Regions from separate parts of the Streptomyces griseoviridis genome, predicted to be linked through region 1. Evidence: riboswitches for the same ligand, from Rfam matches in the RefSeq annotation. Region 1 holds a riboswitch; the other holds the start of a gene.
What was found. A riboswitch is a leader RNA that binds a small molecule or an ion and turns the genes downstream of it on or off. The one in region 1 is predicted to bind S-adenosylmethionine.
Positions count from the first base shown of each region.

Region 2: linked by a shared signal. The riboswitch ahead of DDJ31_RS10520 (aminotransferase class V-fold PLP-dependent enzyme) and the one ahead of thrC (threonine synthase) in region 1 are both predicted to bind S-adenosylmethionine.

Region 1 covers NZ_CP029078.1:4,166,854-4,173,318, forward strand. Annotated here, with positions in the region: gene groL (chaperonin GroEL) at 1-946, opposite strand, end outside; gene DDJ31_RS17570 (cold-shock protein) at 1,338-1,541, opposite strand; gene DDJ31_RS17575 (MoaD/ThiS family protein) at 1,992-2,267, opposite strand; gene thrC (threonine synthase) at 2,264-3,547, opposite strand; SAM riboswitch class I at 3,566-3,720, opposite strand; gene DDJ31_RS17585 (glucosyl-3-phosphoglycerate synthase) at 3,889-4,833, shown strand; gene DDJ31_RS17590 (alpha,alpha-trehalose-phosphate synthase (UDP-forming)) at 4,930-6,330, shown strand; gene otsB (trehalose-phosphatase) at 6,356-6,465, opposite strand, start outside.
Region 2 covers NZ_CP029078.1:2,575,327-2,581,791, reverse strand. Annotated here, with positions in the region: gene qcrB (cytochrome bc1 complex cytochrome b subunit) at 1-922, shown strand, start outside; gene trpD (anthranilate phosphoribosyltransferase) at 1,066-2,130, shown strand; SAM riboswitch class IV at 2,203-2,319, shown strand; gene DDJ31_RS10520 (aminotransferase class V-fold PLP-dependent enzyme) at 2,499-3,863, shown strand; gene DDJ31_RS10515 (Lrp/AsnC family transcriptional regulator) at 3,889-4,170, opposite strand; gene DDJ31_RS10510 (rhomboid family intramembrane serine protease) at 4,167-4,910, opposite strand; gene DDJ31_RS10505 (hypothetical protein) at 5,068-5,307, shown strand; gene DDJ31_RS10500 (NYN domain-containing protein) at 5,345-6,465, shown strand, end outside.

The DNA.
Region 1 (6,465 bases):
CGAGCAGGTCGAGACCGGCGTTCTCCAGCTTGAGGCCGACCTCCTCGGAGATGACCTCGCCGCCCGTGAGGATGGCGATGTCGCCGAGCATGGCCTTGCGGCGGTCGCCGAAGCCCGGGGCCTTGACGGCGACGGACTTGAAGGTGCCGCGGATCTTGTTGACGACCAGCGTCGACAGGGCCTCGCCCTCGACGTCCTCAGCGATGATCAGCAGCGGCTTGCCCGACTGCATGACCTTCTCCAGGAGCGGGAGCAGGTCCTTGACGGAGCCGATCTTGGAGTTGGCGATGAGGATGTACGGGTCGTCGAGCGACGCCTCCATCCGCTCCATGTCGGTGGCGAAGTACGCCGAGATGTAGCCCTTGTCGAAGCGCATGCCCTCGGTGAGCTCAAGCTCGAGACCGAAGGTCTGCGACTCCTCGACGGTGATGACGCCTTCCTTGCCGACCTTGTCCATGGCCTCGGCGATCAGCTCGCCGATCTGGGTGTCGGCGGCGGAGATGGAGGCCGTCGAAGCGATCTGCTCCTTGGTCTCGACATCCTTCGCCTGCTCGAGCAGGGCACCGGAGACGGCCTCGACGGCCTTCTCGATACCGCGCTTGAGGGCCATCGGGTTGGCGCCGGCGGCTACGTTGCGCAGGCCCTCCTTGACCAGGGCCTGGGCGAGAACGGTGGCGGTGGTCGTGCCGTCGCCCGCGACGTCGTCCGTCTTCTTGGCGACTTCCTTGACCAGCTCGGCGCCGATCTTCTCGTACGGGTCCTCGAGCTCGATCTCCTTGGCGATGGAGACACCATCGTTGGTGATCGTGGGGGCGCCCCACTTCTTCTCGAGGACGACGTTGCGGCCCTTGGGGCCGAGCGTCACCTTGACGGCGTCCGCGAGCTGGTTCATGCCGCGCTCGAGGCCGCGCCGCGCCTCCTCGTCGAACGCGATGATCTTGGCCATGTGAAGTGGTCCCTCCAGGACTGGGGGTGATTCCTTCGGACCGCGCCCGCGCCCGCGACGGACGGCCTGCCGGCCTCGTGGTTCCTTGCCCCACACGGCCTGCGGGCCTCACCGACCCGGTCCTCGTTGTCACTCTCACCTTCAGAGTGCTAACGCCAATGATTAGCACTCGACCCATGCGAGTGCAAGCGCCCCCGGGGGATCGGTCGGCGGTGACGCGGCGGGCGGACGCCGTCGATCACGCCGCGCGCCCGGCGCGCACGACGGGCGCGCGGGACAGGTGCGCGGCTCGCGCGCGCGGAAGGCGCGCAGGCCGAAGGGCCCGCACCCCGGGAGGTACGGGCCCTTCAACAGAAGACGTCGCTTGCGGCTGGTTCGGTTGGTCGCGCGATCAGGCGGTGACGCGAACCATGTCGGCCTGCGGGCCTTTCTGACCCTGCGAGATCTCGAATTCCACCCGCTGGCCCTCTTCCAGGGTGCGGTAACCGTCCATCTGGATCGCGCTGTAGTGGACGAAAACATCCGCACCACCGTCGACCGCGATGAAGCCGTACCCCTTCTCCGCGTTGAACCACTTGACGGTGCCCTGAGCCATGCCTAACTCCCCTATTACTGGCCCTTGCACAGATCCGCACTTCGCGGATCCGGGTCAGACCTCACCCCCCATTGGCACTGGGGGCGTGCGCCGGAACGCGTCGACCGCGGCCGAATGTATCTGCCCGACTGCCGTCTGCAACAGGTCAATCGGACGAGAATTCTGGACGGAAGGGGTCCGGAATGTTGCGAGAATTCAACCCAATTCGGGGCAAGTCGGGCCCGACAAAAGGCACAGAACACGCAAAATACCCGCACACTTTGGCTACTTCTTGTCGCGGCGGAAGCCGGAACTCAGGGGCGCGTCACGCGCGGAATGGTGCGGGTTCCCCAACTCTACCGCGCTCAACCCTACAGAATTGCCCCCTCCGTTTCTCTCACGGAGGGGGCAATTCGATGAACTCTCGGTGATCGGCGTTACCCTAGGTAACAAAACCGGTCGACCGGCCTGTCAGCCGCCGGCGACGGCCGGGATGATGGAGATGCCCGCGCCGTCCGGGGTAGCCGTCTGGAGCCCCTGCTCGAAGCGGACGTCGTCGTCGTTGACGTAGACGTTCACGAACCGGCGCAGCGCGCCCTGGTCGTCGAGGACCCGGGCGGAGATGCCCGCGTGGTTCTTCTCCAGGTCGGCGATGACCTCGCCGAGGGTCGCGCCCTCGGCGAGGACCTCGGCCCGGCCGCCCGTGTAGGTGCGCAGGATGGTCGGGATGCGGACGGAGACGCTCATGCGAGGCCAGCCTCTCGGAAGGAGTCGAGGTTCGGGCGGATGGTGGCGGTCAGGCCGGTGCCGGCCACCGCGTCGAGGGTCTTGAGGCCGTCACCGGTGTTCAGCACGACGGTGGTGAGCGACGGGTCGAGGAGACCGGCGTCGATCAGCTTCTTCGTGACGCCGACGGTCACGCCGCCCGCCGTCTCCGCGAAGATGCCCTCGGTGCGGGCGAGCAGCTTGATCGCGTCCACGACCTGCTCGTCCGTGACGTCGTCCACGGCGCCGCCGGTGCGGCGGGCGATGTCGAGGACGTAGGGGCCGTCGGCCGGGTTGCCGATGGCGAGCGACTTGGCGATGGTGTTCGGCTTCTGCGGCCTGACCACGTCGTGGCCCGCCTTGTAGGCCACCGACACCGGGGAGCAGCCCTCGGCCTGCGCGCCGAAGATCTTGTAGGGCCGGTCCTCGACCAGGCCCAGCTTGATCAGCTCCTGGAGCCCCTTGTCGATCTTGGTGAGCTGGGAGCCCGAGGCGATCGGGACGACCAGCTGGTCGGGCAGCCGCCAGCCGAGCTGCTCGCAGATCTCGTACGCCAGGGTCTTGGAGCCCTCCGCGTAGTAGGGCCGCAGGTTGACGTTGACGAAGCCCCAGCCCTCGCCGGCCGGGTCGCCGATCAGCTCGGAGCAGAAGCGGTTCACATCGTCGTAGTTGCCTTCGATGCCGATCAGCTCGCCGCCGTAGACGGCGGCCATGACGACCTTGCCCTGCTCCAGGTCGTGCGGGATGAACACGCAGGAGCGGAAACCGGCCCGCGCGGCGGCGGCGCCGACCGCGCCGGCCAGGTTGCCGGTGGAGGAGCAGGACAGGGTGGTGAAGCCGAAGGCGCGGGCCGCCTCGAGGGCCTGGGCGACGACCCGGTCCTTGAAGGAGTGGGTCGGGTTGCCCGAGTCGTCCTTCACGTACAGGCCGCCGGTGACGCCCAGCTCGCGGGCCAGGTTGTCGGCGCGCACGAGCTTGGTCCAGCCCGGGTTGATGTTGGGCTTCTCGGCCACGTCGGCGGGGACGGGCAGCAGCGGCGCGTAGCGCCAGATGTTCGCGGGTCCCGCCTCGATCCGCTTGCGCAGTTCCTCGGTGTCGTACGCGGAGAAGTCGTAGGCGATCTCCAGCGGCCCGAAACACTCCTCGCAGGCGAAGACCGGACCGAGGGGCACCCGGTGGCCGCACTCCCGGCAACTCAGCGCGGCGGCGGGCCCAAGGTCTACGGTGGGGTTCGTGGCGGTTTCGGCAGTCTGCACAGCCATGTGAGGCGAGGCCCTTTCTCCTCATCTTCCTCACGACGCGTTTCGCCGTGAGACGGATTTGGCACCTTCCCGAGCCGGGAGCCTCGCGTGATGATCAACAGTGATCCACGAGACCGGCTGGAGGGTTGCCGGGGCTTCATCGGGCCGTTTCCCTCTGCCCCTCTGGATGAGCGGTATGCGGTTGTGTCTGCTGTTGTGGGCGCCGGTGGACCCCGACATGCGATGGTCACCAGCGTTGTTCAAGACTGTAACCGAAGGCCAGGACAGTTGAGATAGTCGTCCGAACCGCGAGATGGATCACACGATCCGCTCGCCGAGTGAACGCTAAGGAGCCGCGCACTGTGCTGAACGAAGTCGAGCGCTGGCTGACCACCCGCTCCTGGTCCGTGACCGATCGCCCGCTGCACCGCGTCCTGGCCGCCAAGCGCGCCACAGGGCAGACGGTCAGCGTGGTGCTGCCCGCGCTCAACGAGGAGGAGACCGTCGGCGACATCGTCGCCGTCATACGGCACGACCTGATGCGGCAGGTCCCGCTGGTCGACGAGATCGTTGTCGTCGACTCCGGGTCGACCGACCGCACCTCCGAGGTGGCCGCCGCCGCGGGCGCCCGGGTCGTGCACCGCGACGAGATCCTGCCCCGGCTGCCCGCCGTGCCCGGCAAGGGCGAGGTGCTGTGGCGCTCCCTGCTGGTCACCAGCGGGGACATCGTGTGCTTCGTCGACGCCGACCTCAAGGAGTTCTCGTCCGACTTCGTGCTCGGCATCGTGGGGCCGCTGCTCACCGAACCCGGGGTCGATCTGGTCAAGGCGATGTACGACCGTCCGCTGCGCGGCGCCGCCGGGCAGGGCGGCCGGGTCACCGAGCTGATGGCCCGCCCGCTGCTGAACATGCACTGGCCGCAGTTGGCCGGTTTCGTACAGCCGCTCGGCGGTGAGTACGCGGCCAGGCGCTCGCTGCTCGAACAGCTGCCGTTCCCGGTCGGGTACGGCGTGGAGCTGGGGATGCTGGTCGACGCGCTGCACCTGGTGGGCCTCGACGCCCTCGCCCAGGTCGACGTCGGGGTGCGCGTCCACCGCCACCAGGACGGCCAGGCGCTGGGCCGGATGGCCGCCGCGATCTACCGGACCGCGCAGCTGCGGCTGGCCCGCGGCCATCTGATCCGGCCCGCGCTCACCCAGTTCGAACGCGGCGAGGACGGATTCGAGCCGCGCACCTACTCGGTGGACACGGAGGAGCGGCCGCCGATGACGGAGATCGCCGAGTACGCGGCCCGCAAGGTGGCCTGAGCGCCGCCCGCGTTACCCGGATCACCGTTCGTATACGTCCTCACCTGGCCGCGTCCGTACGTTTGAGCGTTTCCGGGCGTGGCTAGGTTGAGGCGTATGGCTCCCTCCCCCGACGCCGCAGCCCAGGTGCTGGTCGCGTCCAACCGCGGTCCGGTCTCGTACGACGTTCAGGACGACGGGACGCTCGCCTCCCGGCGCGGCGGCGGCGGACTCGTCTCAGGGCTCTCGGCCATCGGGCCGGACGCGGACGCGCTCTGGGTCTGCGCGGCGCTCTCCGACGGCGACCGCGAGGCGGTGCGGCGCGGGGTCGGCGAGGACGGCGTGCGGATGCTGGACATCCCGGCGGACGTGTACGCCGACGCCTACAACGGCGTCGCGAACTCGGTGCTCTGGTTCGTCCACCACATGCTGTACCAGACGCCCGTCGAGCCGGTCTTCGACGCGGAGTTCCGCCGCCAGTGGGCGTCGTACGAGAGCTACAACCGGGCCTTCGCCGAGGCGCTCGCCGAGTCGGCGGCCGAGGGCGCCGCGGTGCTGGTGCAGGACTACCACCTGAGCCTGGTGCCCGGCATGCTCCGCGCGCTCCGCCCCGATCTGCGGATCGGGCACTTCTCGCACACCCCGTGGGCGCCGCCCGAGTACTTCAGGATGCTGCCCGACGACATCGCCGAGCAGCTGCTGCGCGGGATGCTCGGCGCCGACCGGCTCGGCTTCCTCACCGAGCGGTGGGCCGCCGCCTTCCGGGCCTGCTGCGCGGACCGGGTCGGCGGCCTCGGCACCACCGAGACCGGGGTGCACGGGCTGGGCGCCGACGCGGACTTCCTGCGCCGCCGCGCGCACGAGGCGGACGTCGAGGAGCGGATCGTCGCGCTGCGCGAGGAGGTCGGCGCGGGCCGCCGGACGATCGTGCGGGTGGACAGGACCGAGCTGTCGAAGAACATCGTGCGCGGCCTGCTCTCCTACCGGCAGCTCCTCGACGAGCGGCCCGAGTGGCGGGAGCGGGTCGTGCACGTGGCGTTCGCCTATCCGTCGCGGCAGGACCTCGCGGTGTACCGGGAGTACACGGCGGAGGTGCAGCGGCTGGCCGAGGAGATCAACTCCGGGTACGGGACGGCGTCCTGGACCCCGGTCGTGCTCCATGTGAAGGACGACTTCGCGCGCTCGCTGGCCGCGTACCGGATCGCCGACGTGGCGCTCGTCAACCCGATCCGCGACGGCATGAACCTGGTCGCCAAGGAGGTGCCCGTGGTCTCCGACGAGGGGTGCGCGCTGGTGCTCTCCCGGGAGGCGGGGGCGTTCGAGGAGCTGGGCGAGGACGCGCTCGTGGTGAACCCCTACGACGTGACGGCGACCGCCCGCGCCCTGCACGAGGCGCTGACGATGCCCAAGGCGGAGCGCGCGGAGCGCGCCAAGCGCCTGTCGGCCGCGGCGACGGCGCTGCCTCCCTCGCAGTGGTTCCTCGACCAGCTGAACGCGCTGCGGGGCCCGCTGGGCTGATCGGGGGGCGGGCCCCGGCGGGCGGTCAGGCCAGGTGGTGGGCGAGGGTGCGCAGCAGGGTGACCAGGCCGTGCGGTCCCTCGACCACCAGGTCGGAGCGGTCGCGCAGCTCGGTCACCTCGTCGCTGCCGCTGC
Region 2 (6,465 bases), 1.6 Mb from region 1:
CTACCACAAGCACACGCAGTTCGCGGGCCCCGGAAAGACGAACAACAACGTCGTCGGCATGCCCCTGTTGCCCGTGTACATGGCGAAGGCGGGCGGCTTCTTCTTCCTGGTCTTCGGTGTCATCGCGGTCGTCGCCGCGATCGCCTCGATCAACCCGATCTGGGCCCTCGGACCGTACCGGCCCGACCAGGTGTCCACCGGTGCCCAGCCCGACTGGTACATGGGCTTCTCCGAGGGCCTGATCCGGGTGATGCCTGGCTGGGAGATCAACCTCTGGGGCCACACGCTCGTCCTGGGTGTGTTCATCCCGCTGGTCATCTTCCCGCTGGTGCTGGTCTCGATCGCGGTCTACCCGTTCATCGAGTCCTGGGTCACCGGCGACAAGCGCGAGCACCACATCCTGGACCGTCCGCGCAACGCCCCGACCCGCACCGCGTTCGGCGTGGCCTGGATCTCCTGGTACTTCGTGCTGCTCGTCGGTGGTGGCAACGACCTCTGGGCCACCCACTTCCACCTGTCGATCAACGCGATCACCTGGTTCGTGCGCATCGGCTTCTTCGTGGTGCCGGTCCTCGTCTTCATCGCCACCAAGCGCATCTGCCTCGGCCTCCAGCGCCGGGACCGCGAGAAGGTGCTGCACGGTCGCGAGACCGGCACCATCAAGCGGCTGCCGCACGGTGAGTTCATCGAGGTCCACGAGCCGCTCAGCCAGGACGCGCTGCACACCCTCACCGCGCACGAGCAGTACCGCCCGGTGGAGATCGGCGGCACCGTCGACGAGAACGGCGTCGAGCGCAAGGTGAAGGGCTCCGAGAAGCTGCGCGCCAAGCTCAGCGAGTCGTACTACGGCGAGGAGTCGCAGATCCCGAAGCCCACCGTCGAGGAGTACAAGGAGATCACCAGCGGCCACGGCCACCACTGATCACCGCGTCGCCACACGACGGCCGAAGGGCCCCCGTCCGGTCTCCGGACGGGGGCCCTTCGGCGTGCCCCGGGCTGGATAGGGTGGAGCCCGCACCGCCTTCTTCTCTCCCCGACTCTTCTACGACACCCAGGAGCGGCCTCATGAGCGCTGTGACCCCCGCTGGAGGCGACACCGCGGCGGGCCGTTCCTGGCCCGCCCTGCTGAACGGCCTGCTGAACGGCCAGGACCTCAGCGCGGACGACACCGCCTGGGCGATGGACCTGATCATGCGCGGCGAGGCGACCGACGCGCAGATCGCCGGGTTCGTGGTGGCGCTGCGCGCCAAGGGCGAGACGGTCCAGGAGATCGACGGCCTGGTCCGCACGATGTACGCGCACGCCAACGTGATCGAGGTGGCCGGCCCCTGCGTCGACATCGTCGGCACCGGGGGCGACGGCGCGAAGACGGTGAACATCTCCACCATGTCGGCGATCGTGGTGGCCGGCACCGGCGCGCGCGTCGTCAAGCACGGCAACCGGGCCGCGTCCTCCGCGTCCGGGGCCTCCGACGTCCTGGAGAAGCTGGGCGTCAACCTCGACCTGCCGCTGAAGCGGGTGCCCGAGGTGGCCGAGGAGGCCGGGATCACCTTCTGCTTCGCGGTGAAGTTCCACCCGGCGCTGCGGCACGCGGGCGCGGCCCGCGGCCAGTTGGGCATCCGCACGGTCTTCAACGCGCTCGGCCCGCTCACCAACCCGGCCCGGGTGCGGGCCCAGGCGGTCGGGGTGGCCGACCCGCGGATGGCGCCGATCGTGGCCGGCGTCTTCGCCGCGCGCGGCAACTCCTCGCTGGTCTTCCGCGGCGACGACGGTCTCGACGAGCTGACCACGACGGCCACCTCCCGGGTCTGGACGGTCGCCGAGGGGCACGTCGCCGAAGAGCGCTTCGACCCCCGGGACGTCGGCCTCGACCTGGTGCCCGTGGAGGCGCTGCGCGGCGGCGACCCGTCGTACAACGCGGAGGTCGCCCGCAGGCTCCTGGACGGCGAGAGCGGCCCGGTGCGGGACGCCGTCCTGCTGAACTCGGCGGCCGCGCTGGTGGCCCTCGAGCGCGGCTCGGGCACACTCACCGAGCGGATCGGCGCGGGCATGGCGAAGGCGGCCGAGTCGATCGACTCCGGCGCGGCCAAGCGGGCCCTCGAACGCTGGGTGGCGGCGAGCAACGCCTGACCGGACGCCGTCGGTCCCGCGATCCGGACACGGGTTGCGGGACCGCGCGCGTTTCGCGTAGGTTCCTGACCAGGTCATGAGTGACAGTCATGAGGCCCCGGCCGACTGTCCGGCAACCCTCCGTCCGTGGCGGGGTGCCCCGGGTGAAGACCAGGTCGTGGGCAGCGAGGTCCACGGCAAGCGCGGACCCCTCGAACCTCCAGGGGTCCTGGTCGTCGAGGAGCCTTCCGTGAGCAAGCGAATGCGCTAGGGCGTCGAGCCCCGCCTCCGCATCCCTTTCACCTCTTCACCCTTCTGCGGTGTCCTTCCGCGCTTCGAGCCCTGTCCGCTCGCGCGGTGGATCCGTACGCCTCTCACGGGAGTCCGCCATGTCTGTCACCACCCCTGCCGCCGACCAGGCCGTCTGCGCTCCGCTGCCGGTGCTCGGCCGGGACGTCACCGTTCCGCTCGTCACCGGGGGCGAGGTCGGCTACGCGGCCCTCGACTACGCCGCGAGCGCCCCCGCCCTCCAGCGGGTCTGGGACGACGTGGCCGCCTACGCCCCCTACTACGGCAGCGTCCACCGGGGTGCCGGGTACCTCTCGCAGCTCTCCACCGACCTCTTCGAGAACGCCCGCAGGACCGTCGCCGAGTTCCTCGACTGCCGCGCCGACGACCAGCTGGTCTTCACCCGCTCCACCACCGACTCGCTGAACCTGCTGGCCGCCGCCCTCCCCGACGGCTGCCAGGTCTTCGTCTTCGAGACCGAGCACCACGCCTCGCTGCTGCCCTGGAAGGACGCCCGGGTCAGCTACCTGGACGCGCCGCGCACCCCGCGCCAGGCCGTCCAGACGCTGGAGCGGGCGCTCGCCGCGCGCGACCCGCACGGCCCTGCCCTGGTCTGCGTCACCGGCGCGTCGAACGTCACCGGCGAGCTGTGGCCGGTGCGGGAGCTGGCCGCCGCCGCGCACGCGCACGGCGCCCGGATCGTCCTGGACGCCGCCCAGCTCGCCCCGCACCACCCGGTCTCCGTGCGGGACCTCGACGTCGACTGGGTCGCCTTCTCCGGGCACAAGCTGTACGCGCCGTTCGGCTCGGGCGTCCTCGCCGGCCGCGCCGACTGGCTGACCGCCGCCGAGCCCTACCTCGCGGGCGGCGGCGCCAGCCGCAAGGTCACCCGGCGCGAGGACGGCGGCGTGGACGTGGAGTGGCACGAGACCGCCGCCCGGCACGAGGCCGGCTCGCCGAACGTGATCGGCGCCTACTCCATCGCCGCCGCCTGCAAGGCGCTCACCGAGGCCGGCTTCGACACCCTGGTCGCCCGCGAGCAGCACCTCGTGGAGACCGTCAGGGCCGGGCTCGCGGAGGTTCCGGAGGTGCGGGTGCTCTCCCTGTTCGGCGACGACGCGCCGCGGGTCGGGGTGATCTCCTTCGTCGTCGACGGCTGGAACAGCTCCCACTTCGCCGCGGCGCTCTCCGCCGAGTACGGCATCGGCGTCCGCGACGGCCTGTTCTGCGCCCACCCGCTGGTCCGCACCCTGCTGGACAGCGCCCCCGAGGCGCAGGGCGAGTGCGGTGCCCCCGAGGCGGCGCCGGGGGAGAAGTCCCTGAACGCGATCCGGGTGAGCTTCGGCGCGGGCACCCCCGACGAGCACATCGAACGGTTCGTGACCGCGGTGCGGGAGCTGGTGGCGGACGGCGCGCGCTGGAACTACCGCACGGAGAACGGCCGCTGCGTGCCCGCGCTGGGCTGACGCCCGGCGCCCCGGAGGCCGCCCGTCAGGAGTCGAGACCGATGGCGAAGGCGGCCTCCAGGTCGTGCTGCGAGTAGGTGCGGAAGGCGACGTGCGTGTCCGTGCCCTCGACGCCCGGGATCTTGCTGATCCGGCCGGGGATGACCTCCGCGAGGTCCTCGTGCCGGCTCACCCGCACCATCGCGATCAGGTCGTAGGTGCCGGTCACGGAGAACACCTCGCTCACCGAATCGAGCGCCGCGATCGACTCCGCGATCTCGGGGATCCGGTCCACGCTGGTCTTGATGAGGACGATCGCGGTGATCACGGCTGGTTCTCTCCCTCGGGGGCCGGAGCTGGGGCGGCCCTCACTCTAGTCGTCCGGCCGAAGGCCACCCACGCGTAGAGGAACCCGAGCCCGAACCCCACCAGGTGGGCCAGGTAGGCCACCCCCGGGCCCTCCGTGGCCCGGCCCGCCGCCAGCCATTGCAGGGCCGCCCAGAACGGCAGCACGAGCCAGGCGGGGAAGCGCAGCGGCAGGAAGAAGAGGAACGGCAGCAGACTGGTGACCCGGGCGCGGGGGAAGAGGAAGAGGAACGCGCCCAGGACCGCCGAGATCGCCCCGGACGCGCCGACCAGCGACTGCTGCGAAGAGGCGTTGGCGACGGCGTAGCCGAGCAGGGCGAGGGCGCCGGAGCAGAGGTAGAAGAGGGTGAAGCGCAGGCGGCCCATGCGTTCCTCGGTCATCGCCCCGAAGACGTAGAGGAACAGCATGTTGCCGAGCAGATGCACCCAGCTGCCGTGGACGAAGAGCGCCGTGGCCGGGGTGAGCGCTCCCCTGGGGGACCAGTCGAACAACTGTGCTGGTACGACGCCCCAGTGGTGGAAGTACTCCTGCTGGGCCGCGAGCAGGGTCTCCCCCGAGCCGTAGCCGGGGTTCAGGCCCGACGCGGGGCTGATCGCGAAGGTCAGACAGCACAGGGCGATCAGCCCGTGGGTGACCGGTGCCGAGGGCCTGCGGGCCAGGCCGGCCGCCCTGCCGACCGTCGTGCTCCAGTTGCTGGTCATGACTACAGAGCATGACGTAACGGGACGCACGGGACCTGACCGCCTCGCCGCCGTGGACGGGCGGGCGGCGACCGTCCGGCAGGCCGTAGGGTTACCGCCACACGCTCCAGGGAAGCTGGCGCGTCACGGACACTAGAAGGAAAGTGAACACGCCACGATGACGGTTCCCCTGCCGACCGCCTCGACGCGGTGGCGCTGCACGCTCTGCGGCAACCTCACCCGCTTCGACGTGACCCGCTCCTCGAAGGTCGTGGAGTACGTCCACCTCGACCTCGCGGGCGAGCCCAAGGTCGAGGAGCGCGAGGTGGTCAGTGAGACCATCGAGTCGGTGCGCTGCCGGTGGTGCAACGCGGTGGACCAGGTGGAACTAGTGGACAGGCCGGGCGCCGACTCCTGACAGGAGCGGGCCCCGCACAGGCATAGGGGTGTGACGGATGGTGGAGACCACGGGCGGGGCGCCGGGCGACGGCGCCGCCGAGGTGCTCGACCGTCCGCTGCCCGACGGCGTGCGCAAACGGGTCGTCCAGATCGCCTCGGACGGCTTCGGCGGGCTGACCGTCGGCGAGCTGCCCGCGCAGCTGCGGCAGTACGCCCGGTTCACCCCGAGCCGCCGCGCCAAGTTCGCGGGCAACGCGATGGCCTCCGCGCTGGAGACCGACGCGCTGTTCCGCCAGCGTATCGGTGAACGGCTCAGAGAGGCCCAGCCCGAACTGGCCGGCGCCCTCGACTCCGGCGCCCCGCCCCCGGCCGCGGACCCGCTCGACGTGGCGGCCGCGGCCTATGTGCTGCGCCCCACCGGCTGGGTGAAGCTCGTCACGGCGGCGGGCGAGGAGGCCCAACGGGCCCACGCCGAACGCGCCGACGAGGAGAGCCGCGCCGAACTGGACCGGCTGCGCGAGGAGTTGGCCGCCGCCCGGGAGCACACCCGGGCCGAGACCGAGCGGCTGCGCGCCGACCTCGACGCGGTCAGGCGGGAGGCGGAGTCGCTGCACCGCAAGCTCCGCGCCGCCCTCAGCGACGTCAAGCGCGGCGAGGCGGCCCTGCGCAGACTGCGGACCGAGACCGAGGCCGCCCGCGCCGAGGGGCAGACCCAGGTGTCCGCGGCGGAGAGCGAGACCCGGCGCCTCAAGGCGCGGCTCGGCGAGGCGGAGGCGGCCCTCGAAGCCACCCGCAAGGCCGCCCGCGAGGGGCGCAGCGTCGAGGACATGCGGCTGCGGCTGCTGCTCGACACCGTGCTGGACGCGGCCCAGGGGCTGCGCAGGGAGCTGGCGCTGCCGCCGGTCGCGGTGCGCCCCGCGGAGACCGTGGACGCCGTCGAGCCGGGGCGGATGACCCCGAAGGACATCGCCGCGCGGGCCCTGTCGGAGCACGATCCGGCCGTTCTCGACCAGCTTCTCGCCCTGCCCCAGGCGCACTTGGTGGTCGACGGCTACAACGTCACCAAGACCGGCTATCCGCAGATGCCGCTGGAGAAGCAGCGGCTGCGGCTGCTCGGCCAGCTCTCCCAGCTCGCCGCGCAGACCGGCGCCGAGGTCACCTGTGTCTTCGACGGCGC